DNA from 3 places in the Reinekea thalattae genome. Region 1 is predicted to be linked to each of the others. Evidence: predicted binding sites of a transcription regulator. Region 1 holds the regulator's gene; each other region holds the start of a gene.
The links. Region 1 encodes sigma-54, which starts transcription at its own class of promoters, with help from an activator protein. Its sites were predicted from a motif close to TGGCACNNNNNTTGCTNT; they were not measured.

Region 1 (9,873 bases):
ATCGAGTCGGTTGCGATAAACACCTAACACCCACTCATCAAATATATTCATAAGCGAACAGTGACATCATGACCCAACTTTCTGTACTGGAACTTGCTCAGCGCACCTTTAAACTCGAAATCGACGCACTTTTGGCTTTGAGCCAGAAACTCGATGACCAATTCGAGCTGGCTTGCGATCTAGTTATTAACTGCAAAGGCCGCGTTATTGTTACCGGCATGGGTAAGTCTGGACACATCAGTAATAAAATAGCGGCAACACTTGCCAGTACTGGCACACCCGCATTTTTTGTTCATCCAGGAGAAGCCAGTCACGGCGATATGGGCATGATTACCGGCGACGATGTCGTGATTGCACTGTCTAATTCTGGTGAAGTACCCGAGTTAGTCGCGCTACTGCCATTAATCAAGCGGCTAGGCGCCAAACTGATCGGCTTTTCTGGCAACCCAAACAGCACACTGGCGACATCCTCTGATGCTCACCTCTATTGCGGCGTTGAACAAGAAGCCTGCCCTTTAAACCTAGCACCAACTTCATCGACCACTGCAGCCCTAGTGATGGGCGATGCCTTGGCGATAGCATTACTCGAAATGCGCGGTTTCACTGCTGAGCAATTTGCATTTTCTCATCCGGGCGGTAGCCTAGGACGCAAACTGCTGTTAAAGGTTGCCGACATTATGCACGCTGACGAACGCATACCTGTAGTAAGCCCTGAAACCTCGGTATTTGATGCCTTACTTGAAATGACTCATAAGAGCCTTGGCATGGTGACGGTTCAAGATCAAGGCAAGCTAATGGGCGTATTCACTGACGGCGACCTTAGACGCGCTATCGACAAAGATATCGACTTTAAAAACACCGCCATAAAAGACGTTATGCACAAAACGCCAGCAACGATAGGTGTTGACCAACTGGCCACCCAAGCATTGTTTACCATGGAATCGAAAAAGATCACCTCCTTGGTGGTGATGCAAGACAAGCATGTCGCTGGCGTCGTCCACATGCACGACATTCTCAAAGCAGGAGTTGCTTAAATGCCTCGCCTGCAACGTCATCACCTACTTCTAGCAACGGCCATTGTTGTCGGTGCTGGTTTTGCGTGGCTTGCAGGCAAGGATAAAGAATCCACTACCGACACCGCTTTCGAACTACCCGAACAAACACCCAATATCTACATGACAGATATGAAATTGACTCGCTATAACAGCGCTGGCGAAGCCTTGGTTTATATCGAGTCAACAGATGTTGCAATTTATCAAGAGTTAGGCGAAACACTGTTAAATCAACCGGATATCACCATTCTAAATAACGACCGGAATGACTGGAAAATTACAGCCAACCGCGCCGTTTTGTATGATAATGACGACGTTGAATTCTTTATCGATGTGACGATGGTCGAACAGACTGAACGCCTTGCAACCAGCATTGTCAGCGACTATGTCAAAGCAACGCAAAGCGGCCAGTGGGTAGAAACGGATTTACCCGTTGAAATCCGCCAAGGCAATAGTCGCAGCAATGCTATCGGTATGACTGCAGATTTGAGTGACGCAAACCCAATCATCAACCTGATCGATGAGGTGACTTTTTATTATGAGCCTAACTAGGTCTCACACATCATTGCGTAATCGCCGTTTGCTTTACTGCGCAATGGCCCTTTGCTACGGACTGCTCAGCGCTACCGCACTGGCATTACCCGAAGACCGAGAGCTGCCCATCACCGGTAAAGCCGATAGCAATAGCTTTGACATCAACACTGGGATCAGCATTCTGACTGGCAATGTCGTTATCACCCAAGGCAACTTAGAGATTCTTGCCGATCAGGTGGTGATAGAAACAGACCCAGACACCAACGAATTAAGCTACATCAAAGCCACTGGCACCCCTGCAATCTTTACCGATATACCACAGCTCGGTAGTGACATGGTGGAAGTTAATGGCAACCAGGTTGAGTTTTTTCCTGCAACCGACATCATCATTACCCTTGGCGAGGCTCGCATTACTCAGTCGGGTAATGAAGCACGCGGTGAACAGATTGAATATCAGGCAGCCACAGGCCAAGTCACGATCCAATCGGCTCGCTCGCTATCTGGTAATCAGGACGATGAACAGGCCGAGCTATTACTGTTACCGGGAAGCACTGAATAATGGCCTTACTCGAAGCTCGTAACCTAGCCAAAAGCTATAAAAAGCGCCCCGTTGTGGTTGATGTCAGCATTGAAGTAGAAGCCGCTCAAATTGTTGGCTTACTCGGCCCTAATGGTGCCGGTAAGACTACCTGTTTTTATATGATCGTTGGTCTCGTGACTCTCGACCAAGGCACCGTGACCATCGATGGTCAAGCCATTTCAAAATTACCTATGCATGCTCGAGCCAAAAAAGGCATTGGTTATTTACCACAAGACGCGTCCATCTTTAGAAAGCTGTCTGTTGAAAACAATATTTTATCGGTATTGGAAACACGTAAGGACTTAACCAAGCAACAACAAAAGGAACAATTAGAAAGCCTATTAAATGAATTCAACGTCACCCATATTCGCAAGAGCCTAGGAATGGCACTGTCAGGTGGTGAGCGCAGGCGAGTTGAAATTGCACGTGCACTGGCGACTGAGCCAAAAGTTCTTTTATTGGATGAACCCTTTGCGGGTGTTGATCCAATTTCGGTCGGTGATATCAAAGAAATCATCTACCACTTACAGAAACGCGGTATCGCCGTACTGATTACCGATCACAATGTTCGAGAAACCTTAGACATTTGTGAAAAAGCCTATATCGTCGGCAATGGTCACATCATTGCTGAAGGGACTGCTGAAGAAGTGCTCAGTAATAGGACGGTACGCGAGGTATACTTAGGTGATAATTTCACACTGTAAATAGGCATGGCCACGGCCTGCAATGAATGAGTAAAAAGCCAGTATGAAGACGTCTTTACAGATAAAAATGGGCCAACAGCTGACCATGACACCTCAGCTGCAACAGGCCATTAAATTATTGCAACTCTCGACACTAGACTTGCAACAAGAAATCCAGCAGGCGTTGGATACCAACCCTATGCTGGAAGTAAAAGAAGACGAAGTCGCTTCCGCCAATGATGTCGCCAATCAAAACGCATCAAATGAACAAAGCCATTCAGAACCTGCCGAAAAAGCCAACGAAGCACCAGATCAATCAACACAAGAACTTTCGGTGCAAGAAACCATTCCTGACGAACTGGCTGTCGACAGCTCTTGGGACGATATCTATACCCATACGCCGACCAGTCATGGTATTGCTTCTGCCGACGATGATTACAATCTCGAAAACATCTACGGCTCGACAGACTCATTAATCGATCATCTTAATTGGCAACTTAACCTCACTCCGATGTCGGATAAAGACCGCATCATAGCCGAAGCCATCTTAGAAAGCGTCGACGAAAAGGGTTACCTTTCTACCGGTATTGAAGATATTTTTGAAGGCTTACAAGAAGGCCTTTCCAGTGAAGAAGACCCACTTGATACCGACGAAGTTGACGCCGTCCTGCACCGCTTACAACAGTTTGATCCACCGGGTGTCTGTGCTGCGAACTTGGCCGACTGTTTAGCAATTCAATTAAAGCAGTTACCTGCTGAAACGCCTTATCGTGATGTTGCCATTAAAGTCGTTGAAAACCATATCGAGCTATTAGGCACCAAAGACTTTGCACAACTCATGCGTAAACTGCGAATTAAAGAAGCAGAGCTTAGAGAAGTCTTTTTACTGATTCAAACGCTTAACCCACACCCAGGTGCGTCTGTTGAATCCAGTAAATCTGAATATGTCATTCCGGATGTTATTGTCTCGAAAGATATAGAAAACAATCGTTGGTTGGTCGAGCTGAATCCAGAAATTGCGCCAAAACTCAAGGTCAACTCGTCTTACGCCTCAATGGTCAAGCGAGCCGATAACTCAACCGACAACACCTACTTAAAAGATCACTTACAAGAAGCCAAGTGGTTTATTAAGAGCTTGCAAAGTCGAAACGAAACCTTACTAAAGGTCGCAACCACCATTGTTGAGCATCAACGTAACTTCTTAGAGTACGGCGACGAAGCTATGAAACCTCTGGTGTTGCACGACATTGCCGAAGCGGTCGGCATGCACGAATCAACCATTTCTCGTGTCACTACACAAAAATACATGCATACGCCTCGTGGCCTGTATGAGTTGAAGTATTTCTTCAGTAGCCACGTCAGCACCGACTCTGGCGGTGAATGTTCAAGTACTGCGATTCGAGCACTGATTAAAAAATTAATTGCCGCTGAAAACCCACGTAAGCCTTTAAGCGATTCAAAAATCGCTACCTTACTGGGCGAGCAAGGTATCCAAGTGGCGCGGCGCACCATTGCTAAATACCGCGAAGCAATGAACATTCCTCCGTCAAACGAACGTAAGAGTTTAATTTAAATGCAAAAATAATGGCTATATCGCTTGATGTTTTCTAACGCAACAGCAATATTTATAGGTAGGTCCTGTTAAACGAAGAAGTCAGTAAGTTATCGCTGACATCTCACTTCTAACAAATACAGTTGTATAACGGCTAATAGCATCAGTTGTTAGTCGAATGGGTCTCTTACTCAGTAAGCGATCTACATGGCACATCTAACAGGTCACTGACCCGTTAAGAGCCTGCCAAAACTGCAATAATAAAGGAGCAGCCTATGCAAGTTAATATTAGCGGACACCACGTCGAAGTTACTGAATCTCTACATAACTACGTTTCAAGCAAACTAGATAAATTGGAACGTCACTTCGACCAGATGGGTAATATTCAAATAACGCTAAGTGTTGAAAAAGAAAGACAAAAGGCCGAAGCATCCATTAACGTAAAAGGAGGCCAAGTACACGCTGATGCTGTTCACGATGACCTCTACGCCGCGATCGATCTACTCAACGACAAACTAGATCGGCAACTCATTAAGCGCAAAGAAAAAAACATTGCGCACAAACAGGGAAATTAACTGCTTAAATGATTCAACTGAGTCAAATACTGAGCGCCGAACAAACCTATATGGAAAGTTTTGGCGCCAGTAAAAAACGCATCCTCCAAACCATCGCCGAGCGTCTATCTTCGACGCTCGACGGCGTTTCAGAACTCGATCTTTTTGATCAATTAATTGCGCGTGAGCGATTAGGCAGTACAGGAATTGGTTCTGGCTTTGCTGTGCCTCACTGTCGTTTAGAAGGCCTTACCTCACCGGTTGCGGCTCTGATAAAAATACCTGAGGCTGTCGATTTTGATTCTATCGACAAACAGCAGGTAGACCTTATCTTCGCTTTAGTGGTGCCTGTTGAAGCCACCGATGATCACCTTCAACTGCTGGCCAGTGTGGTCGAGCAAGTTAGCAATCCTGAAGCCTTGGCTAATATTAAAAGCAGCCAAACACCTCTAGACTTATACAATCACTTTATTGGAAACTAACCTCACCAGTAACCGATTGGGCAATCACATGACGTCGACAGACTTTCGTTTGATCTTAATCAGCGGTCGTTCAGGCTCGGGCAAATCTACCGTGCTCAACAGCCTAGAAGACGCCGGTTATAACTGTATTGATAACCTACCGCCAGCGCTTTTACCGGAACTCATCAACTGGATGTCGAGCAATCCAAACAGCCGCAAAGCCGCGGTCTGTATTGATGCACGTAATTCCACCGACAGCATCAGTACTCTACCGGCGATACTGCAAAACATCAGCAGCTCCGTTGCAGTGGAAGTGGTGTTTTTAGATGCTGACGACTCTATTTTATTACAGCGCTTCAGTGCTACTCGGCGTAAACACCCACTGACAGATCAGTCACACTCTTTAGCCGAAGCGATTGAGAGCGAGACCAAACTTCTCGGACCTATCGCCAGCTGTTGTAATTTACGTATTGATACCAGTGCGCTATCGGTGCAAGACTTACGTTTGCAGATCAAGCAGCAACTGATTGAAAAGCCGACCGGCCTAGCCTTGCAATTTATGAGCTTCGGCTTTAAACACGGGCTTCCGAAAGATACCGATTTAGTCTTTGATGTACGCTGCCTGCCAAACCCCTATTGGGATAAGAACTTGCGCCAGTTCACCGGCAAAGACCAACCCATTCAGGCATTCTTAGAAAAAGAAGCCTCAGTGAATTTAATGTATCAAGATATTTTTAATTACATGCAGCGTTGGTTACCGGAGTACGAAAAAAACCAGCGCAGCTATCTGACTGTAGCCATTGGCTGTACCGGCGGTCAGCATCGATCAGTCTATTTAGCCGAGCGGCTGTTTGCAGCCTTCCAAACAGACTACGCATCGATCCAGATTAGACACCGAGATTTAGGGCAGGACACCGATTGATTGAGCAAACCATTACCATCATTAATAAATTGGGATTACACGCTCGCGCGGCTGCAAAGCTGGTCAATACTGCCAGCCAGTTTGAAAGCCAAATACACATCAGTAAAGGCGCTCGTCAAGCTGACGCCAAGAGCATTATGTCGATCATGATGTTAGCAGCAACCCAAGGCACCGAAATTGTTTGCACATTAGAAGGCAGCGACGAAATTGAAGCCTGGCAACAGGTTTCGGCGTTAATTAATAATCGATTCGATGAAGACGAATAGTCGCCACTGAATATCACTCAAGGACAGTAACCCTTCATGCACTCTGGTTCTAACGACGCAATCTTTGACCAGTATCGATCGCTAATTTATAAAGCCATCGATAGCGGCGATTTCACGGCTATCGAAACCCTGTTTAACCACAACCTATCGACCGTTGATCTTGCTCACTTACTTGAGTCGACACCCTCAAAAACACGGATTCTACTGTGGAGCTTCATCAGCGAAGACAATCAAGGTGATGTCCTAACTCACTTAAATGACGACATCCAGCAAGCCCTATTAGGCAAGATGTCAGCCGAAGAGATTGTCGAGACGATTCAGAATATTGAAAGCGATGATCTTGCAGACATGCTGCAACATATATCGCCAGACGTCTCAGATCGGGTTCTGCAACTGCTGCCAATCCAAGAACGTGCTCAGGTCGAAGGCCTACTCGCCTACCCTGAAGACACCGCCGGCGGCTTAATGAATACCGATTTAATCATGGTGCGTGCCGATGTTAACGTTGAAACGGTGTTGCGCTATTTACGCAAACTGTCCTTGCCAGAATCTTTAGACCGAGTTTGGGTCACTGACCGAAACCTCAATTACCAAGGCTCTTTAGCCATCACTCAATTGCTGACCAATCGCCCTGATGAATTAGTGAGCAATATAATGTCCAGCGACATCAAGGGCATTGACGCATACGCCGACGAAGAAGAAGTAGCGCAGGTATTTGAACGTCACGATCTAGTCTCAGCACCGGTTATCAACGCTGAAGGCATTCTCATTGGCCGCATTACCATCGATGACGTGGTCGATGTTATCCGAGAGAACGCCGATCACAACATGCTCAGCATGGCCGGTCTTGATGAAGAGGGTGATATCTTTGCGCCAGTCGTCAAAAGTAGCCGTGAACGTGCGGTTTGGCTCGGCATTAACATGGCAACCGCCTTTATTGCTGCAGCTGTGATGAGTCGATTTGAAACCTCGATAGCACAGATTGTCGCACTGGCAGTGCTGAGTCCTGTTGTGGCCAGCATGGGCGGTATCGCTGGCAGCCAAACACTGACGCTTATAATTCGCGGCATGGCCACCGGCCATATAACACGCGGTAATTTACGCTGGATGCTACTTCGTGAGCTAGGAGTTGGTTTGCTCAATGGCGGCCTGTGGGCATTGGTGATTGGCGCTATTACCGTCGGTTGGTATCACAGCGTTTCATTGGCTTTGGTCATCGCTGCGGCAATCTTGGTAAACATCTGCTTAGCCGTTCTTTCAGGAACCTTGCTGCCGTTTGTCTTAAAATCCGCTAACATTGACCCTGCACTTTCCGGTAGCGTTATTTTAACCACACTCACCGATGTATTTGGTTTTTTGACCTTTTTGGGTCTAGCAACCGCATTTTTACTCTAAAGATAAGCCCTAGGTAACCAATTTATGACAGATTCCACGCCCGATAACGATGACATTATTTGGGTCAGTAAGACCGAAATTAAAAAAGACATGCATAAATTGCAGCAAATGGGCGAGCAACTTTTACGTGTTAAAGCCTCTGAGCTTGCGTCTTTTCCATTAAATGATGAAATGTTTGCCGCGATTGAAGAAAGTAAGCGCATTAAAAGTAATGAAGCGATGCGTCGACATCTGCAATACATCGGTAAGCTGATGAGAAACTTGGATATCGAAGCTATCCAACTCTGCCTCGATAAACTCGACCCTTCGTCAGACTATTATCAACGCATTCAAAACCAGGCTGAATTATGGCGCTATAAGCTATTAACGTCGACGGACGCCTTAGGTCAATGGATCGATCAGCATCCAGAAACTGATCGGCAACAATTGCGAGCGCTGATCCGCTCGGCCCAAAAAGAACAAAGTGACGACTTTTCTAGCCAAGATCAGATCAAAGCGGGTAAAAACACCAAAAAGATTCTACAGCTGGTAAAAGAAACGCTTTTAGCCTGATCCAACTGACCAGAGCGCTCAGCTTGAGCTGCTCTGGCGGCCTTGCGAGCATCGATCCAATATTTCAAACAGAGAATAAAAGGTCAGTTCGCCATAGCGACTTAAGCTAATTTCACACATACGATTGTTAGAAATACCGTAAGCACAGGTATCGATCTGGAAAGGTAAGTAAGCCAGCGCATGCTGAGCTCGCTCTGGCTGAGTAAAGGCTTGATCCCCAACGCTACCACAGCAATCAATACCATCCGGCTCAACCCAATCGGGTGTTAATTTATCAACCACTCGATAAAAGCTCGATTCAACGCCTAGCTGGCGTGTGGCACAGCTGACAAATACCGCAACACGCTGTATCTCCGGTGTAATATCTAATCGATCCAGTAAAAACTTATCAATAAACTCTGAGCTTTCGTAAAGGTGAATACCGCGTGCACGCGCTTGAGCCATTAGGGCTTCGCTACATGCGCTGGTATCGGCTAATACCGGATAACGACCTGCACTGGAAACTTCCCATAGGGTTGAAATTAATTCTTCTTGCATCTGATCAGCAGCATCAGCCAACCCTTTATGTCTAAGATAAGCACCACAGCACAAGCCGCGAGTGGGTTGTGGATAAACCACATTCAGATTGGCTTTATTTAATACGCTTTGCACGGCGTTAGGAATATTCACTCGATCATCATTAAGTGCCGAACCGAACGATTGACTGACACAAGAAGGCCAATACACAACCGTGCTTTCTTTTGTTAGACGGATTAATTCATTACGTGCATAAACCGGGCGCGAAGCGGCTGGCAGTGTCGACAACCAAACCGGGGTTCGACCTTTGGTTAACTGACGCAAGCGACGAGAAAAGGCTTCGCAACGCTCAGCACCAAATAAACGCTGGAATGCAACGCCAATATTTAGAAGACCACGGAACCAACTGGCCAAGTTTGCAAAATGGCGCACATAAAGCTTACCGATCTTCTGTTTAATAGGATTCACTGCTGCACCTTTTAACTACTAGCCACTCACCACACACAACTAACTGCGCGGGCCATCGTAAAATACCGTCTCAAGAGATCGTTCGAAACATCAACAAGCCATTTAAGCGGCCTGATGAGTCATTTCAATATGTAAAATATCGTCTTCTAAATAGGTTGAACCAACCGTTTGAAAACCAAACTGCTGATAAAAACGCACCAAATAGTGCTGTGCGCTAATGGTAATAGGGAAACCAGAAAACAGAGTCCGGCACTGTTTTACTGCTTCAGCCATGAGACGCTGACCAACCTTTTGATCTCGATAATCAATATGGCAACAGACTCGCCCTACTGAGCAAG
Region 2 (9,873 bases), on a different contig from region 1:
TATTTATACTGAAGCAGGCGTCGCTGGCACTATTGTTCAAGAAACGATCGACGCTGATCAAACTATCGCCTTAGCCGTATTATCCGATAGAAATCTAGAGCAACTCTATGCCGATAATGAACGACGAGTTGCCGTAACATTGCTAGACTAAAAACCATAACTTAAATTTCAGGCAGCAACATGAGCGATATAGTAGACACAGTTTTAGATGATCTCGTTAAATTATTAAAAAAAGATCAGATTAAATTACCTAGCCTGCCTGAAGTTGCCATGCAAGTTAAAGAGATCGCGGAAAACAAAACCTCAACTGTGTTCCAGCTCAATGAAGCCATTAGTGGTGACCCCGCCTTATCTGCTCGTCTTATTCAGATCGTCAACAGCCCGCTGTTTAGAGCGGCTCAAGATGTCAAAGACTTACCGATGGCGATCAGCCGATTAGGCATTACTTATTCATCTAACCTGGCTATTGGTTTGGCAATGGAGCAGATGTTCAAGGCCAATAACAAGATGGTAGAAATGCGCATGCGCGAACTCTGGCTGCTCATCACACAGGTATCTTCATGGGCATCAGTTTTGGCGATTCATACCAAGTCTATTCCGCCTGATGAAGCCATGCTGGCAGGCTTAGTCCATCGTATTGGTGCCCTACCGGTATTGACCTATGCTGAAATGAAATCAGAACTCATCGATCACAATGGCGTACTCGGTCGAGTTATTGACCGCATTCACGGCCCATTAGGGACTGCTATTTTAGAGCGCTGGGATTTTACTGAGAACCTAACTCAAGTGCCAAAGCTGTACCGAAAAATCGACCGTAAAATCGAAAAGCCGGATTACGCTGGCATCATTACACTGGCGAACCTAGTTAACGCTCGACACAAAAATATGGGCTGGGGTAATGTCGATTGGCAAACCGTACCGATGTTTAAAACTTTCGGTTTACCTGACGATAAAGAAGATATTTTGTGGGAAGAGTTGGCCGATAAAGTGAATGAGCAAAGCTCTTGGCGAATGTAAGTTTCATTTCGCCGACCATCTTTTATTTAAATGATTCAGCCTCGATGCCTTCCATTGTTAGCATAATAACTAACGCCTGCTCTTTTGATTCACCACAAAAATCAACTTCTGGCACAAATTGCGCGCAGACTTTTGGCCGCCTTGGATCTGCAAACAACTGACACCTCATTTGACGATCTAAATGAATACAGGCAACACCTGCGGGCTTGCCGTGCGGCATTCCATAAAAGGGTTTATTGATTGACGGTGCTATACAGCAAGCGCCACATTGTTCGCGACATTCCATCTTTTAGACTCTGTTTATCAGGCTGGCGTTCTCAAGGCTGATTGACTAATGGTTGGTAAAATAACCGGCTGATTGACTGGCAGCCATTATAGCCCAGTCTGGCCAAGGGGTGTTACGAGTGACAATCGTTATGCTAGATTTTGTCAAACTGGCTCGTTAAACTGCGCCGCTCACTCTGTTGGATTCGATACCCATGTTACATACAGAAACGCTCGGCAATGGCCCGGATATTATTTTTTTACACGGTTTATTTGGTGCAGGTGATAATTGGCGCACCGTCGGCCGTGCCTTAAGTGAACAGTATCGAGTCCACCTTATCGACCTCCCTAATCATGGCCGATCGGACTGGTTAGAAGAACCTGAACTTGAAAATCTCGCCAGCATTATTAATCAGTGGATTAGCGACAATAACATCCAACATTACAACCTACTCGGCCATTCGATGGGCGGTAAGGTAGCAATGCAGATGGCGCTCAATGCTCATCCTGGTGTGATGGAAAAACTGGTCGTAGTCGACATCTCACCAAAAGAGTATCCAAAACACCATCAGGCAATTTTTAAAGCGCTTCACGAGACCGACCTGTCGCAAATGAAAGATCGTAAGTCCGTCGATGATGCTATTGCGCATCTCGTTACAGATACAGGTGTTAGGCAGTTTTTATTAAAAAGCCTCTACAAAAAAGAAGGGCAACTCGCTTGGCGATTTAATTTCAAAACCCTAGAAGAGAAATATCAAGCCGTCGCCGATGCACCAACCAGCAGCCAAACCTACGACCAGCCAACGCTATTTATTAAAGGTATGAACAGCCATTATATTAGCGAACAAGACCGAGAATTAATTCTCAGTCTATTTCCAAACGCTCAAGCTAAAATTATCGAAGGTGCGGGCCATTGGCCGCATGCCGAAAAACCCGCTGCTTTCTTAAAAATATTAAGCGACTTTTTAGCACAGAGCACCTAAGCGCGCTCACGTTTAATAATTGAACGGTTAAACCTTGGCTGTCTTTTCGGCGGCCTGATGAAAACAAGTCACCAACTCGGTAATCTGCTCGGATGTCGAGTTGAACGAACAAACAAAACGCACCGCCTCTTCCTCTTCACTCAGCTGAAATGTCTCAGGCAATAAATTTGTTGGCCAGCCATAAAAAACAGCACCCATTATTCGCGCCTGTTGCGCTAATTTTTTTGGCATCACCATAAACAACTCGTTTCCTTGCACCGGCCAAATGGTTCTCAGCGATGGTAACTTAGCCAATGCTTGCTCAAGCTCTGCGGCCATCGCATTGGCATGCTGAGCCAGCTCCAGCCAGTGATTATTTTCTAACCATGCACAAAATTGAACGCCCAAAAATCGACTTTTCGAAATCAAATGTCCTGAACGTTTTCGTTGAGCAACAAAATTTTTCGCCAATTCTTTATTGAAAAACACCACCGCTTCTGCTGCTAAGGCACCGTTTTTAGTCGCGCCTAAACATAAAACATCGACTCCGGCCTTCCAACTGATGTCGGCAGGTTTACAGCCTAGCGACGCCACTGCATTAGCAAACCGAGCGCCGTCCATATGAACAGTCAAGCCATGCTGATGAGCCAATTCAGTCAGCGCTTTAATCTCATCAATCGAATAAATTTGCCCCGATTCGTTCTGTTGGGTCAACGACAGCACCCCTGGCTCAGCATTGTGAGGAGGATGAGCGGCGCCCTGCTGCAAGTGATTTGCTAGCGAAGCTGCCGACAGTTTAGCCTGTTTCGCATCTAGGCCGATAAGGCGAGCACCCTGAGTAAAAAATTCTGGAGCAGTCAATTCATCATTAATGATATGCGCTTGTCCATGACACAAAATAGTTTGCCAAGGTGATGCCATGCAGGCTAACGCTAAACAGTTTGCTGCTGTGCCGGTTGAGACAAAAAACACCTCTGCTTCTATTTCAAAAATCTGCTGAATAAGCTGCGTTGCTTTTAGGCTCCAGTCATCATCGCCATAAGCGGCGCTATTGCCCTGATTCGCTGCAACCAGCGCCTGTAAAATAACCTCTGAAGCGCCTGCCTGATTGTCACTGCCAAAATACACGTTCAATGCTCCCTTAAGTTACGGTGATCTAAGTTACTGCGGTCTAAGTTACTGTGATTAGGTTAAGAATTGCTTTAAGGGTTACTTTAAGTTGCACGGCTTTAAACTGCCACCCTAAGCCAACCTCAATCGATCACCGATTGAGCGGCACCAATTACGATCATCATCACAAATCATCGCGCATAACTGGTGCGAAGAACGTGACCTTGCATTCAAGATTTGCAACACCTAAAGCTAAAACTCTTTTAAATCAGTAGCTTAGAATAATTGGCATAGCCTTCGCTATAAAGAATTATCGCAAAGCGAATTACCCCTCGTAATTAGCTTTGCGATGAACACTGTGATTTGCGTATCGAGCATTCGCGCTCTCAGGATATTCCTGAGAGCGCTTTTTTTTGCCTGCAATATTTGAATCGCTGGCGACTTAGTTAAGAGTTTAAGTTGCTTCGAAGTGCCAACTCAAACATAGGTGCCGCGTATTGGGTAATTGCTTTCTGGTTTACGAATAAAGGCAATGCCTGCAGCCAAGCCTGCCAAATCAGGGCGTAAAAACGGCGCATTAGAAATATCCACCAGCTGTACTTGGCCATCAGCATTAATCACAAATAAACCTGGCTCGGCAAACGGCGCATCGGTTTCTGCCGCTGAGCGTGGGTTAGAAATATACAAACCTAAACTCTGCATTTGCTCAATGGTTAAGCCATACGCCACTGGGAATGTTGGTTCAATTACCTCCATGTGCGCTGCTGCTTTTTCCTGCGTATCGGAAGAGACGGCAATGACATCAACATTCTGAGCATGAAATTCAGGCAATAGTTCATTTAGCGTTTTAAGATAACCCGTACATTTTGGGCAATGCTTACCACGATAAACAACCACCAAACGCCAATCGTAAGGCTTTGTTGCCTGCGCAAGCGAAGTATGACCGCCGCCTAACAAAGCGACCTCTATATTTGGAAAAACCGCACCAGCGGCAAGTTTCTGTTGCATTACATGTCCTCGTTCAATAAATCGATGTCAGCTTCGGACAAAACAAAACCCAATAAAGTTCCTAGCTCCACTTAATGGTTGGGGGTTGATAAGCCTTAAGCTCTGTCACCAAGGTTTGGGCGTCGTTGGTTTTAATCAACATCTGTTCATAGATTGGTTTTGTAAAACCGGCGCTGACCATTTGCTCGATCATTCGAAACAACGGTTCGTAATAGTTATTGATATTAAAAAATGCGCAGGGCTTTTTATGTAACCCTAACTGCGCCCAGGTCCAAACTTCAAAAATTTCTTCCAGCGTGCCCGCCCCTCCAGGCAACGCAATGAAGGCATCAGCCATATCAGCCATCGCCGCTTTTCGCTCGTGCATATCTGCCACAACGGTAAGTTCAGTTAAGCCTTTATGTGCTAATTCTTTTTCTGCTAGGTGCTCAGGCATCACGCCATAAACATTTGCGTCACTGGCTAAAAATGCATCAGCGATGGTACCCATTAGACCAACATCGCCACCACCGTAAACTAGATCGAACCCTTGCTTGGCCAAAAATGTCCCAAGCGCCGTCGTTTGTTGCTGGTAACTCACGTCCTCACCAGAGGCCGAACCACAGTAAATAGCGACTTTCATCATTCACTCACTCTCAATGTCTGTTAATAGAATGCTCACCAAGGCTATTAAATCATTTAACTTGCGTCAGGATAACCGCTTTTGTATTGCGTTAACCAAGCTGCCACTTAGCTTCCGTGCAGACAAATACAGCCTGTACAGCGAGGCTAAATCAGCGCTTGATGGTGTAACGACTGCAAGATAAGATGCGCGTCTTTTTTGACGCGATTACAAGGAACAGCCATGCCATTCGCGGAACTCTCTGGCTTAGGTGCCGCCATCTGCTGGACGCTGTCGAGCTTGCTCGCGCCACGCATTATTGGCCGCTTTGGTACCATTCGCTTCAATACCTTTAGGATCACCATTGCCGGGGTTATTTTAGTCGCCATCTGCCTTGCCAGTAATCGCTTCGATGCCCTACTTTGGCAACACAGCAGCGCCATTATTCTTTCCGGTATTGTGGGGATTTTTCTTGGCGATACCTTTTTATTTAGCGCAGTGCATCGTTTAGGGCCAAGACGTGCGGGTGTGCTGTTCACCATGAACGCGCCAATGTCGATCTTACTAGGCTGGCTTTTTCTCAACGAACAACTTTCTTTATTGCAGCTGTTTGCATGCAGCCTAGTACTTAGCGGTGTCATCATTGCCATCCTATTTGGCAAACAGGATAACCCTCATCATTGGGAACAAACCAAAGGTCGGCTCAGCGTTGGTATTATGCTGGCGTTAGGTGGCGCACTCGGGCAAGCCGTTGGTGCTCTGCTAAGTAAGCCAGCATTACTGGCTGGTGTTGATGCCATTGCAGTTGCGACTCTAAGGGTTGCAACCGCATCTGTTGCTCTGCTCGTGGCTTATGTGCTGTTTTATCTGCCAGCTATAAAACGCCGCAAAGAGACAACACCTCGACCAGCCTTTTGGCAAATCCCACTGATCGATTACCTAGGTTTGGCTCTCATGGCGACGTTAGGTATGGTGATTGGCATGAGCCTGTTAGTTTGGGGAATAGGCAACGCTCATATCGGCATTGTCACAACCCTTTCGGCAGTGGTGCCGGTACTCGTCTTGCCAGCCTTATGGCTAACCACAGGACAGCGCCCTGCCCTTGGCGCTTGGCTTGGCGCAACTCTTTTGGTCATTGGTGCGGCGTTAATTATCTGGCACTAATGTAGGCTCGTCGGCGTAGCTATTTAGCCGACGCTCTAAGGTCATGCGGAACGAGTAAAGCTTGATCATTTCGTCGAACAGAATCACACCAAAAACCAAAAACAACGGTGCTTGCAAATACACCAGCAAAGCACAGAGTGGAATGCAGATCACCCACTGAGTTAATAGGTTGATGCGCACAATCATGTAGCTATCGCCCATCGCTCGGATCATATTGCCACAAAACATATTATTGGTTCTAAACAGCGGCAACAAAATATAGATCGGCGCGATAATCGCCAACGCCGATAAGGTTTGTGGCGATAAGTTGGGGTAAATCATCGGCATCGAGACACTCAAGAAAAAGAATCCCAATGCTATAAATAATGAAATCACCCGAGTGACAAACAACGACTGATAAACAAACGGCGGAATCGATAGATAATCCTTTTTGCCTAACGATTGACTCACCATAATGGTACTGGCCTGCGCCCAAGTATTGGCAAACATAGAACCAATTTTAATCCACGGCAGCACTAATGTGATCGCTGCATAAGAAGGCAAAGGCAGCTGGGCAAAAATCACCTGAAACAGCAATAAGCCAACCAACAAAACAATAAAGTTAGACACAATAGGTACAACTTCTTTAACGTGCTCCACCACCGCCAAACGATTCACCACACTAAAGCCACTCACAAAGCCCTGCCGTTTTTCTCGGTAAAGCCGATAAGCCAAGTAGACAAACCGAATCACGATAGCGATGACACTGCCTAAGGCGGCTCCAGCTAAGCCAAGCTTTGGCATGCCCAATAAGCCATTAATAAACACAAAGCTTGCTAACACATTGGTGGGGATTTCAATCATAAAGCCGTACATCGGAATGCGCGTTTTTTTGTTGGCGTTAAAATAAGACACCATGACGCTCGAAGCCGAAGCAAAAAGCAGCAGAATAAGCGACACCAAAATATAGGCTAACGCTTCGTCTGCCACGGCATCGTTGCCTGCAATGCGCGCAACCACAGCCGAGCCACCCGTTAATAGCGCCAACAACGCCGTACTGGAAAAACTTAAATTACAAATCCAGCCTGCGGCAACGGCCAAGCCAACTTTACGTTGGTCACCTGCACCGGCAGCCCGCGACAAGACCAACTGAGAGCCATTAGCAATAGCCGCCTGAATGCCGATAACAAAAGAAATAATCGCGCCTGCAATACCAAAGGCGGCAATCGATACTTCGCCCAGCGGCGCGATCAATAATAGGTCGATAATCGTGACTGACTGCATCAATAAAGAGTTGCATGTCATCGGCCATGCCAACGACGCATTTTGCAGAAAGCTGGTTCTGGAAAAATAGAGTTTAGGTTTTGCCATGCTCATTCTTATTGTTGTACTCAGTGGCACTTGGCGAGCGAATAAAAATACACTGCAACAGAGATTATATTGCTCATAGGCCGCAGCCAGCTGATGTTACTTTGATTATTGGTTTTACAACTTTGCTGGTTTTATCGTTTTGTTGTTTTTATATTTTTTATGCAACGACTGGCTGATTCAGCTATTAGTAAAAATCGTTATGTCTATGGATCGAAACCGCACTTCAGCGTTCAGCCAAGCATTCATTAGTTATTGCTACTCACTCGGTAATATTACCGCTAAATGAGTAATTTCACTAGTGAATACAACCGCATTACTTTTGTTAGTAACCCAACAAAAACCCACATTAACAGCAGACAATCGCCTTTTTTAAAACCAGAAAACAACCACAAGTCACCGCCGTTATTGGGCTGACAGCCTATTTGAAGCTTGGCTCAATATTCGCAATAGAGCTATAGGGAACCGTCATTCGAACAATCGGAGACAAAATATTATGGCTATTCGTCAATGTGCAATTTACGGCAAAGGTGGTATCGGTAAGTCAACCACGACGCAAAACTTAGTAGCAGCGCTGGCTGAAGCAGGCAAGAACGTCATGATTATCGGCTGCGACCCAAAAGCCGACTCAACACGTTTGATCCTACACGCAAAAGCGCAAAACTCCATTATGGAAATGGCTGCAGAAGCAGGCTCAGTTGAAGACATCGAATTAGAAGATGTACTCAAAGTCGGTTACGGCGGCGTTCGTTGTGTAGAGTCTGGTGGTCCTGAGCCAGGTGTTGGCTGTGCTGGTCGTGGTGTTATTACCGCCATTAACTTTTTAGAAGAAGAAGGTGCTTACGAAGAAGATTTAGACTTCGTTTTCTATGACGTATTAGGTGACGTTGTGTGTGGTGGTTTCGCTATGCCTATTCGTGAAAACAAAGCACAAGAAATCTACATCGTGGTATCCGGTGAAATGATGGCAATGTATGCGGCGAACAACATCTCGAAAGGGATTTGTAAGTACGCAGCAACCGGCAGCGTTCGCCTAGCTGGGCTTATTTGTAACTCACGTAAGTGTGACCGTGAAGATGAATTGATTGAAGCCTTAGCGGCAAAAATCGGTACACAGATGATTCACTTTGTGCCACGCGACAACGTTGTACAGCAGGCCGAAATTCGTCGCATGACGGTTATTGAGTACAACCCTAAATGTAACCAAGCAGACGAGTATCGTGCATTGGCGCAAAAAGTTATGGCCAACGAACTGTTTGTGGTTCCTAACCCTTGCACCATGGATGAACTCGAAGACCTATTGATGGAATTCGGCATCATGGATGTTGAAGACGAATCCATTATTGGTCAGGTTGCAGAAGAAGCAACGGCTTAATTTTCGATCAACTTAATTTAACAGGAGTCTGTTATGACAATAGACAAATCCGTCACCGATTCGTTGATCGAAGAAGTGCTTGAGGTCTATCCCGCTAAAGCGAAAAAAGACCGCACCAAGCACCTGGCATCTAACGATACGGAAGCAACTAAAAGTTGTGTTACGTCAAACCGAAAATCATTGCCTGGTGTAATGACTGCTCGTGGCTGTGCCTACGCCGGTTCTAAAGGTGTGGTTTGGGGCCCGATTAAAGACATGATTCATATTTCTCATGGACCTGTCGGTTGTGGCCAATATTCACGCGCCGGACGCCGTAACTACTATACCGGAACCACTGGTGTAAACGCCTTTGGCACCATGAACTTCACCTCGGACTTTCAAGAACGAGACATTGTTTTTGGCGGTGATAAAAAGCTGTCAACTATGATCGATGAAATTGAAACCCTATTCCCGCTAGCACAGGGCATCAGTATTCAATCGGAATGCCCAGTCGGTTTGATTGGTGATGACATCGAAGCGGTTGCAAAAACCAAAGGCAAAGAAATTGGCAAAACCATTGTGCCGGTTCGTTGTGAAGGTTTCCGTGGTGTATCGCAATCACTCGGCCATCACATTGCCAACGATACGTTGCGTGACTATGTACTCGATGGCAGCGCCGATAAAGAACAACAGCGTGAAGTTGGACCTTACGACGTAGCAATTATCGGTGACTACAACATTGGTGGTGATGCTTGGTCTTCGCGGATTTTACTCGAAGAAATTGGCCTAAACGTTGTCGCGCAATGGTCTGGGGATGGCACCCTGCCTGAGTTAGAAAATACGCCGAGCGTAAAACTCAACCTCATCCACTGCTACCGTTCGATGAACTACATTTCTCGTCATATGGAAGAGAAGTACGGCATTCCTTGGATGGAGTACAACCTCTTTGGCCCGACTAAGTGTGAAGAATCACTACGCAAAATTGCAGCATTCTTTGATGAGTCGATTCAGGCAAAAGCGGAAGAAGTTATCGCTAAATACAAAGA
Region 3 (9,873 bases), on a different contig from region 1:
GCATCCGCTGTTTTCGTCGCAAAGGTGGTGTGCATGTTCCAAGTTAAATCTTGCTCGGTTTTCATGCTTGCCGTATCGCGAATTACAAACACCTTGCCCTTAGCAAACCAGATTTTACGCTTGTAGCTTTCTAGCTCTGGGTTGAAGAACTGATACGAAGTGGTGGCATCACCTTCAACAAATTTCACATCGGCATCGGTTTCGTAGTCGGTAATTTTACCGCCAGCTTCAACACAGTAACGGTCTTGGTGGCCTTCAAATTTAGACGAAGTATTCTCAGCGTACTGACCTTTGCCATCAAATAACGGCAGGTTTTTAGCAAAGGTTTGACGACGCCATTTTAGGTGCATATCAACACCAAAGCCGCCGTAATAGCCAGTAATAGAAGCCAATGTATCGCCGAACGCGTGTAGCGTAAAGGCGTTTTGGTCACCATGCGAGTGGCTGATAGAACCAAATGGGCTGCACTTGTAAACCATGTGCACGTGCTCATCACGTTTAGTCATGTTGCTGTGGAACGCCGCCCAACCGGTAATTGGGAACACTTTCAATAATGGCTCGTCTGAAGGTGCAACTTCGGCCATGTCGTTCCATAGATAATCAAAACGCAAATCGTCGTAACCAAAATCCCACCAACCGTAGTTGTAGAACTTGGTGTGTGCTTCGGTATCGCGGTTTTTCAATTGGTTGTAGTACCAAATGTATTCTGGCTTATTATTAACACCGGCGTAATGCTTAATGTTGTACGCCAGTTTTAAACCAGGGAAGTCACCAATAGAAGATTGGTCACAGAAGCTCGCACGTTTAGAGTGAACCGGCATGCAGTAAAGCGGGAAGTCGCCAGTGTTTTTGTAAAACTCTTTATTAAACATGTTAATGCTGGTGTAGCTTTTGATCAGGTCGAAGGCTTCACCTAAAAACGCCATTTGGGTGTTCCAGTAATCTGGACCTTCCGCCCAAGCGCCATCGGTACCGCCCCAAGGTGGGTAATGCACCGCGTAGTATTCAATAGAGTATTCCATGTATTGACGAGCTTTCGGGTACTCGTTGTAAAGTGCAATACAGGTAGGCACAACCGCCGAAGAAATAGAGCGTACGCCATGGCTGTTAAGCGGGTTAGCCAGTAAGTCAACGGTGACTTCTAGGTGGTGCATGATCTCTTCTAAACGAACAACCAATGCGTCTTTGATTGTTTTGCGCTCAGCATCGTTTAGGTGCTCGTATAGCCAGTCGTAACCCCAAGCCATAGCAGCAATTACACGGAACGCCGCCTCATCGTTATAGGCACGAGAGGTCACACCTTCAGGGTCGTAAGAGGCAAGCTTTAATGTCCAAGCTTTAGCCTTAGCAATAATTTCAGCATCGTCTAGCAAAATACCAGCAATAGACAGGTTGCGAGTCGCGTTAAACGCCATTTGGCACTGAACGTACATTTTACGCCAGTAAGGACGCCACAACGAAGCCTTGCCAACCGTTTCTTCTGGGTAAGCTTCTGGCTCGTCGTAAGGCTCAGTATCTAAAAACTTATTGGTCGAATTGCTCATAAACGCATCGAACTTACAGTGCGATGGGTCTTTTTTAACCGCCGCGCGGAAATCCTCAAGGTCTTTGTTCTGTACCAAAAGGCGAGGGTGCGCAGTGCTTAGGTTATCTAGGAAAGACAGGTCGACTTCGGTTTGTTGTACCTTAACTGGCATAACATCCAAAAGGTTACCGGCAGACTTATCGTTTTCGAGCTTGATCTTTTTTATCGCGTCAAAAGACTTGTCATTAGACATTTAAGGCCTCGGTTGATGGGTTATTGTTGATTGATGATTAACTAAAAACGCGCAGATAATACAATAAAGGGCCCATCCTACTAAAGAGTAGGGTCAATAAAGCTGTAATTTTATAACCAAAAAGACCAGTGAAGGCTCTAAATAAAGCGATTGAGTCATGATCAGTAAAGCCTTTTGTCAGGTGACAAATATAAAATCGATAGGTGGTGGTTAAAAAATGATCGTTTTTCGGCGGCAATGCAATCGTTGCTATCGGAAATCATGGGTTGCTTAAAATGAACCGCTGTTATCGGGTGTGTTTTAACGTAGTTCACATTTATCCATAGAGAGGCTACTTATAATATCCTCACTAACAAGGAGAGGTATTTATGGGGGCCATGTACTATACGGCGTTGGTTGTTGAATTACTCGTGCTATTGTGTTTTGAGTTTGGTTACGGTGTTGAATATATAGGCTTAATCATTTTTCTTCATTTGGGGATTCTGCTGTCATTAGCGGGGTTTTTATACCCAAAAACTCAGAACAAACTATGGGCCTATATCGCTATGGTTGGTTTTGCGTTTTTTGTGCCTGTCGGTCTGCTTGGTATGATTGCCATGCGAAATAAAATAGATAAGTATGAAAAAGAAGCCTTTCTGGAGAGTCTTGAGAATGAATGATGCAAAAAAAGCGATAGAGCCGAAAAAAGTATATTTGTATGCAAAGTCGCACCTTACTAGCTCGATGATTATCGGCTTGGGGTTTGTTGTTATAGGGTTTTTTGTTGAGGCGACGAGTCTGGGTTTTGGTATTTTGATTATAGCTCTCGGTCTATTAAGGGGCCGATTGGAAGTAGTAAGGCTATATGACTCCCATAGTGAAATTAAAATAGCCCCGGTAGGTGCTCGTTGGTTTATTAAAGACAGCAGTATTACTGGTGTGAAAGAAACACCTAAGTTATTAATATTAACGGTTGCTCAGGGCGATAAAGCCGTAGTACGTAAAATACCGATTAAAATATTCTCAGAAGAGGATCAAAAATCGTTAATAGAGCATTATATGTCATTGGCGGCCAGTTAAGCCTGTTACTGTTTTAAGCGTTTTTATATTTCTTATAATGCCGAGCTTAGCTCGGCATTTTTTATGGCTAGGCTCAGTAAAGAGATGATTGATAACCCAATAGCTTTAGTATTCAGTAAAGGGCATTTATGCCCGTCTTTAAAATGCTTATACTGCAGGTCAATTGGCCAACCCAATTACCTATTGGTCGGAGCCTTCACCCAAGAATCCGTTAAAAATATAAAGAGATGTACACATGAGTCTAGATAAAGACAGCAAGCAAGATCAGCCTTGGCAACAGCCAATGCCTGAAAGCCAGTTCGAGCTAATGAAAAAAGTATTGGCAGCGCCTTCTCCAGTGAGTTTTGAAGCCGCAATGAGCTACGGTGTGATTAAACCAGAATTCGAAAGCTTTATGCCTAAGGGCTGGGCTGTACATCAGTTTAAAGCCAATGCTGGCTTAGTATTCGACTCTCACCCAGGTCGTGACGATCTGGTTAGCGTGATGATTGTCGGCCATGCCGATAAAATCCGTATGCAGGTTCGTAAAATTGATAAAGACGGTAAGGTCTGGATTAATACCGACTCGTTTTTACCAACAACACTGATTGGTCATGAAGTTAAAGTTTTTTGTCACGACCCAGATAAGGTCGGTGCCTATAAAGTGATCGAAGGCGCAACGGTAGAAGCTCTTGGCGCGATTCATTTTTCAACACCAGCGCAACGTGCTGGCGACCAAGGCATTAAGGCTGAGCAAATTTATCTAGAATTGCATACGCATGGTGAAGACCGCCAAGCACAGGTCGAAGCGTTAGGTTTACGCGCGGGTGACCCAATTATTTTAGACCGTCCGATTAAACCGGGCGTCAGCCCAGATACGTTTTACGGCGCTTACTTAGATAACGGCTTAGGCTGTTTTTCGGTGATCGAAGTGGCGCGTCTATTGGCGAAAGAGTCGTTAGAAAACGTCCGCGTTTTGTACACCATTGCTACGCATGAAGAGATTGGCCGCTTTGGTTCAACACAATTGGTTGGCGAGCTCAAGCCAGACGTACTGATCGCAACCGATGTTAATCACGATTATGAAGCTGCGCCAGGTATTGGTAGTCGCAACATGAACCCGTTAAAAATGGGTGCAGGTTTTACCATTGGTCGAGGCTCAGTTGTTTCTGAATATTTGGTACAAGCATTAGAAAAAGTTTGTAACGCGCAAGAGATTCCATATCAGTTGGATTTCTCGGGCCGCGATATGGGTACCGATGGTATGGCTGGCGTATTGGCTGCAGTGGACAGCGCTGCAATTACTGTCGGATATCCTATTCGTAATATGCACACCGCATCAGAGTCGGCGCACACAGGCGATTTAATTGCTTCTATTCACGCCTTGGCGGGTTTGCTACGACACTTCAATGGCTTGAACGACGGCAAAGGCATTCAACGCGATGACCTTAAAAATGGTCACATCCGTTTAGATCAAGCTTAAGCTACTGCACTGTTTGGTTTGCAAGTAAGTTAGCTGATAAAAAACTGGCTAGTAGCAAAAGGGCGTTCTTTGATAGAACGCTCTTTTTTTGTTGCCGTTATTTTTATTTTTTAATCCATTGTTGTTAGCTAATGCGGTTGTATGGTTGTTGCAGCCAAGAGTTTATGTGTGTGCTTTGCAAGGTAATGGCGGCTAATGCTAAAGCCTAGAGCCAGCGGTATTAGGCCATTAAAAATTAGGCGATAAAAAATACCGCTGTTTGGGGTGAGTACATCGGTGATCAGCGTTGCGCTCAGTAGCAACGATAGTGTCGGTAAAAATAACAGTGCGATGTATCGCAGCAAGGCTTGATCTTCGCAGTGTAGGTTTACTTCGTTACCAATATTATCGCAACTTTGTTCAACGTCTGTTGGTGTATTTTGATTCGCTTGAAGGTGTTCGTTGCGTGGCAGTTGAATGGCCTGTTTCGGTTCCATGGGTTGCCATAAAATTGCGCAGCCTTGTTTTTGTGCGCAGTTAGCACAGCCGCCAGAACGAGTGGCGGTGAGTTCAATCTGGTTGGCGCTCTGTGCATTTATTCGTGCTTTGATCGTTGCCATCAGGGTTCCTTAACTGCAAGTTTTAACTTTTTAACCTTAAGCTCTTAACTATTAACTTTTAATTCTTAATTCTTAATTTTCTATTTCTATTAAGGGTTTAACTTTTAATCCCACTCTTCATCGAGTAGGTCGAGCATCTTTTCTCGTGTCAATGGTTGAGCTTTAACGTTGGCGGTTTTGCTGAGGTTTGGTTTTAACCAAGGGGCTTGACCGTTTTTTTCATCGCTGATTAATTGTGTGAGTAAGGATTTTATCGGACTTTTCTCGGCGACGATGACTGGCTGTACTTGCAGCTTCAATAATTTTTTTACTGCCGATGGACCGATAGCATTGGCATAAACGGCGTTGCAATCGGCTAACGATTCGATCCTAGAAAGCAGTTTGTTTTGGTCATGCTTTCTTTGTGTTGCGCCGTATTCAATAATTTTTTGTAGTTGCCACTGTTGATCAAGCAAAGCAAAAATTAAAAAGTGGCTAGCGGTGCCAAAATGTTCGTCGACAGTTAAACGATCGCTAGTCGCCATTGCAACTTTGGCAGAAATACTGGACTCATCAATCGGCTGAACCAGTTGCAAAGCTCGGTCGGGTTGCTGTATTTCCATGGATTACCTCATCATTCTATTAGGCGCGCTGGGTTGCGATATAGCGGCAGTTTTCCGGCTCGTTCAGCGTCACCTGTTCTGGCCCAAAGCGGTAAGGGCTGTAAAATGCCGCTACTTCAGGTTGATGGCTGGCCAGCAACAGGTTGCCCAGTTGGTTGAGCAGCGAGCAAGCACCCTGATAACCCATTTGTAATTGCTGGTTGCTACCAAAGCGGTCGTGGCTAGGCAAGCCGGCACGCAGCACAGGCCGTTGTTGTTCAAAAAACTCGGCGCAGTGGCTGTTGCCAATAATCAGTTGGCATTGTTCGATGGTGCTGTCTAAATCGGAATGGTCACCAACGATAATCTGTTCTGCAAAGCTCGATTGCAGTAACGCGCTGGCCGTCGCAGTAACACCGATCGTCAGCTTTAAACCTGCTTCATGCAGTAGCGCATCGAAGCCGAGTAGTAAATCCGACTCTAACGCTGCCGCTGCATGGCTAGAAGAAAGTACGAAGTGAGTATCCAGCAGGCTATCTTGCAAGCGCTGACGTGCGCGATAAAGGCGCGGTGGTACCTCTCTGTTAGCGACTAAACTCAGTTGCTCGATAAACGCATCGGTCGCATCAAGCCCCATTAGGTGGCCAAATTTAAAGCAGGGAATGGCAAAGTTGTGTTCTAGCCAAGTGCCGGTTTTAAACAGGCTTTCGCCGATGACAAAGGTGGCGGCACTTTTATGCATGCTGGCAATGTCGGCAATACTACAACCGCCGGTACTGGTTGCGCTGTAGTCTTCGGTTTCTAGGTGGCCGTCGAGCGAGGTTGCAAGATCGGGTACAAAAATACCGCTTAGCCCAAAGCTTTCGACATAGTCTTTAACCAGTTCAATATCGGCACAGGTCATGGCGCTGCTGCAAAGCACATTAATTTGTTTGTCGATCACTTCATCTCGCGTAGCTGATTTATTGAGTTCTTTGACATAGGCATCGACAGTTTCGGAAAAGCCAGATTGCAATGAGCCAATGAAATCAGGTGTTGAAACCGGTATGACCTTAGTTTCTTTAAAGTCAGGATAGCGTTGATAAAACTCTTGCACGTTACGCTCTAAGTCGCAGCCTTGCAGTTCGGTTAATCCGGTAGACATCAGGGTAATGGCCTCTGGCTGGTGTTTTTCACACAGTAAGGCGAGAGCCTCGATAACGTTATCGTCAGCCCCCATGACGGCTGCGATTTGGTCAACCGCGGTGTTTTGAATCGGCATCGGTTCACGAAAATGTTGAATTAAAAACACCTTGGCAAAGGCGCCGCAACCTTGGGAGCCGTGCATCAACGGAATACAGTTAGCAATGCCCATGCTAGCTAAGCTAGCACCGGTTGCTTGGCTGGTTTTGAGTGGTCGATCCGTTAAGGGGCTCTTATTGCGAGTTAGTTGGCTCATGCTAGCGCGCTCCTATATCAGATGTTTTTTTCAGTGAACTGTTCAGTGCAGCGGCTTGCCAAGGTGGGCTCTTTTTCGCTAACGACCAGACTGGGCTTTCTAACGTCCGGCACAGCTCTTGCGCTAAGGTCAACATGCCCCGATAACCGGCATAGGCGTGGTGACGCTCTTGGTTAATATCTAGGAACGGCAATTTGGCTTTTACAGCGGTATACATGTTGCGCCCGCCAGCAATAAGAATGTCAGCGTTGTTACTGCGCGCTACGTTGAGCAAGTTGGTTGCGCCACCGTTTTCGAGCATGTGAGCGTCATCACCCATTAAACTTTTGATGCGAGCCTTGTCGGCTTCGGTTGATTTTTTAGTGCCAGTTGCAATGACTTCAATGCCCAGCTCGGTTAGTGCGCTGACCACCGACCATGATTTAACACCGCCGGTATAAAGCAGCGCCTTTTTACCTTGTAGCCGTTCTTTGTAAGGCTGAAGTTGTTGGCGAATGCTGGTTTCTTCGCGTTCGATAAGTTGTTCTGTTTGCTCGCTTAGGGTGTCATCGTGCATCAGTGTCGCAAATTGACGCAGCGCGTTGCTGGTGTCTTCAATGCCATAAAAGCTGCCTTCGAACCACGGAATATTCCAGCCTTCATTAAGCTTGCGAGCAACATTGATTTGCGCTCGTGAGCACACCACCATGGCGGCATCGGCACGATGCATGGTTTGGATTTCGTGAAATTGTGTATCGCCTGCTAAACAGCAAAGCAAGCGGTAGCCAAGTTCGGCAAACAGTGGCGCAACGTGCCAATACTCACCGGCGATGTTGTATTCGCCAATCAGTACAATGTCGTGAACGCGTTGTTCAGGGCGATGCAGCATTGCAGGTTTGGCAGGAGGCTCGCCGGTGCCGACCACTTTTTCGACCATAACTTCACCGGCAATTCGATTACCAAGATTTTTACTGCCATAAAAACCGGCCGCGTCGATACAGATAACAGGGCGGTGCCAGGTTTCACTCGCCAAGGTGCAGATCGCTTCGACATCGTTACCTTCCAACGCAGGGACACAGGTTAAATAAACAAAAACTGCTGGTGGATTGTATTGCTCAATGACTTGTTTGATGGAATGCAAAAGCCGTTTTTCGGCTCGCCCCATAATGACATCCTGTTCGTTCAGATCGGTAGTAAAGCCGTGGCGAAACAAATTTTCGCCGTGTGCACGAGTACCGCGATTGTTCCAGCTGTTGCCAGCGCAAGCGATAGGGCCGTGTACGATGTGAGCGACATTGGCGATCGGCAGTAATGAAATTTGCGCACCATCAAAGCTGCAACCGCCTGCGGTATTCCCAGGAGTAGGCCGTGCGCAACCCGATTTTTCGCCACTGTTATGATCACAGGCGGGTTCGTCCATTAATTCTCTTATTTCACTTTGCTTCATCGCGGTTTACTCACATAAAGGACAGTCAATTATCTGAACTGCAAACTGCCTGCCATATCTAAGTCATTGATATTTAAGGGTTGTTTATTGTTGGGTATGCGACAATGGGATACTTTTGTTGGTGCTGTGTTGCGGCAAGGTGATAGCGGCTTAGTGCTGGATATAGAGGTATGGCTAAAAAGAAAGTGAATAATAAAAAGAAGATGAATAAAAAGGCCACTGCATCATTGCTGCGTTAGTATCACAATGCTGTCGATGGTCAGTGGCAAACGGAGGAATTGATAACTAAACATGCCTATGCTCAGCCTGAGCAGAATCAAACTAGCTATTTGATTCATTTAACTTTCAGGTGTGTTTAATCTTTCGGTTTCTTAATCTTCAGGTTCAATGACTGCGATGACTAAACCAACAGCATTTTCTGGCTCGCGAGTCAGGCTGGCGCAGCCTAGACTGGCAGCGATTAGGTGCAGTTGAACCGAGTCGGTTTCCATGTAGGGTTCTTTTGCGCCCATGTCATCTTCGCTGCATAAAATAAAACGGAATTGCGGCCAGTCTTGTTTCAGTTGGCGCAGACTTTCATCATTTGCGCCATACTCATTGAGTTGGTTAACAATATCGTTGATGGCGTCGCTGGTGAGCGTTTGAGTCACAATAGCTTCAGCTTGCATAGTGTTTTCCTTTCAGTCGTCGCGGTTAGCGCTTTTTTCATCTATTTAGCGGTTGATCTATTTTCGCTTTGGGCGTCGAGTATTTTTTTAATCCAGGGTGGTGGTGAGCCTGCCAACATTTGGCAGATACGGTTTAAAAATTCTTCGGCAGCGACAGGCGTTGATTGTTTAATTGGGTGGACATCAGCGTTAGTGACTTTTGCCGCCGCAGGGCCGCCGATCGATAAGGTGGTTAAAATTTGGCAGTCGTGCAGTAAACCGGTGATGTAATCGGTTCGGTTCATACCGCTTTCTTGAGTGTCTACCGCTCTAACTTCACTGAGCCGAAAGTGCTCGGCGTTTGCTTCATAAACTAAAATTCGTAAGCACGAACCAAAATGTCCGTCGATCATTTGGTCATTATTTGAGGTGACGGCTATACGTAATACTGGCCCGCTTAATGGCGTGGTATCGTCAATGGTGGGAGCTTGCATGGCCGATAATGACTCGCTGGTTAGCACCGCAAACGCATGATTGGATTGGCTGCGCTCAATCTCTGCATTAATACCAGAGACAAAGTGGTAAAAGTTTTTTGGACTAAAGGTGCGTAACTTTTTTTCACTCAAAGGCTCGCCAACTTCTGCGATTAGGCTGTTAACAAAAGTCTGTAACGAAAGTTGAGGCAGCGCTTTAGCAGCAAGGCCAAGACGTAAGGCTAGCGAATTTTGAATGGTTTGAGTCATTAAATGCCCTCCTATAAGAAGTTGCGATTATTGTGTCGTTAAGCTCGTCGCGCCCGCAGAGTGATCGGCAACTTGGGTTGCTCAGACAGGGGTTCAATGTAATAACGACTGCCATCGGCCAGTTCGAATTCTCCGCCCCA

Region 2: a site for sigma-54 is predicted at 7,907-7,924, ahead of nifH (nitrogenase iron protein). Genes of this name have one in related genera too.
Region 3: a site for sigma-54 is predicted at 8,381-8,398, ahead of nifE (nitrogenase iron-molybdenum cofactor biosynthesis protein NifE). Genes of this name have one in related genera too.

The regions. Positions count from the first base shown of each region.
Region 1 covers NZ_VKAD01000002.1:397,178-407,050, reverse strand. The annotation lists gene FME95_RS12250 (KpsF/GutQ family sugar-phosphate isomerase) at 69-1,034, shown strand; gene lptC (LPS export ABC transporter periplasmic protein LptC) at 1,035-1,604, shown strand; gene lptA (lipopolysaccharide transport periplasmic protein LptA) at 1,591-2,145, shown strand; gene lptB (LPS export ABC transporter ATP-binding protein) at 2,145-2,870, shown strand; gene FME95_RS12230 (RNA polymerase factor sigma-54) at 2,914-4,422, shown strand; gene hpf (ribosome hibernation-promoting factor, HPF/YfiA family) at 4,677-4,976, shown strand; gene FME95_RS12220 (PTS sugar transporter subunit IIA) at 4,985-5,437, shown strand; gene rapZ (RNase adapter RapZ) at 5,466-6,338, shown strand; gene FME95_RS12210 (HPr family phosphocarrier protein) at 6,335-6,604, shown strand; gene mgtE (magnesium transporter) at 6,641-7,999, shown strand; gene yjgA (ribosome biogenesis factor YjgA) at 8,024-8,551, shown strand; gene FME95_RS12195 (heterodisulfide reductase-related iron-sulfur binding cluster) at 8,570-9,535, opposite strand; gene FME95_RS12190 (GNAT family N-acetyltransferase) at 9,638-9,873, opposite strand, start outside.
Region 2 covers NZ_VKAD01000001.1:67,249-77,121, reverse strand. The annotation lists gene ygfZ (CAF17-like 4Fe-4S cluster assembly/insertion protein YgfZ) at 1-151, shown strand, start outside; gene FME95_RS00360 (HDOD domain-containing protein) at 181-1,017, shown strand; gene FME95_RS00355 (YkgJ family cysteine cluster protein) at 1,040-1,303, opposite strand; gene FME95_RS00350 (alpha/beta fold hydrolase) at 1,497-2,264, shown strand; gene FME95_RS00345 (threonine aldolase family protein) at 2,292-3,371, opposite strand; gene FME95_RS00340 (peroxiredoxin-like family protein) at 3,831-4,361, opposite strand; gene FME95_RS00335 (LOG family protein) at 4,423-4,986, opposite strand; gene FME95_RS00330 (DMT family transporter) at 5,206-6,126, shown strand; gene FME95_RS00325 (MATE family efflux transporter) at 6,109-7,476, opposite strand; gene nifH (nitrogenase iron protein) at 7,970-8,848, shown strand; gene nifD (nitrogenase molybdenum-iron protein alpha chain) at 8,882-9,873, shown strand, end outside.
Region 3 covers NZ_VKAD01000001.1:55,033-64,905, forward strand. The annotation lists gene FME95_RS00255 (DUF4962 domain-containing protein) at 1-1,778, opposite strand, end outside; gene FME95_RS00260 (hypothetical protein) at 2,147-2,437, shown strand; gene FME95_RS00265 (hypothetical protein) at 2,430-2,837, shown strand; gene FME95_RS00270 (M20/M25/M40 family metallo-hydrolase) at 3,073-4,299, shown strand; gene FME95_RS00275 (SoxR reducing system RseC family protein) at 4,428-4,898, opposite strand; gene FME95_RS00280 (NifB/NifX family molybdenum-iron cluster-binding protein) at 5,003-5,500, opposite strand; gene nifN (nitrogenase iron-molybdenum cofactor biosynthesis protein NifN) at 5,520-6,917, opposite strand; gene nifE (nitrogenase iron-molybdenum cofactor biosynthesis protein NifE) at 6,919-8,343, opposite strand; gene FME95_RS00295 (hypothetical protein) at 8,715-9,011, opposite strand; gene FME95_RS00300 (NifB/NifX family molybdenum-iron cluster-binding protein) at 9,053-9,733, opposite strand; gene nifT (putative nitrogen fixation protein NifT) at 9,772-9,873, opposite strand, start outside.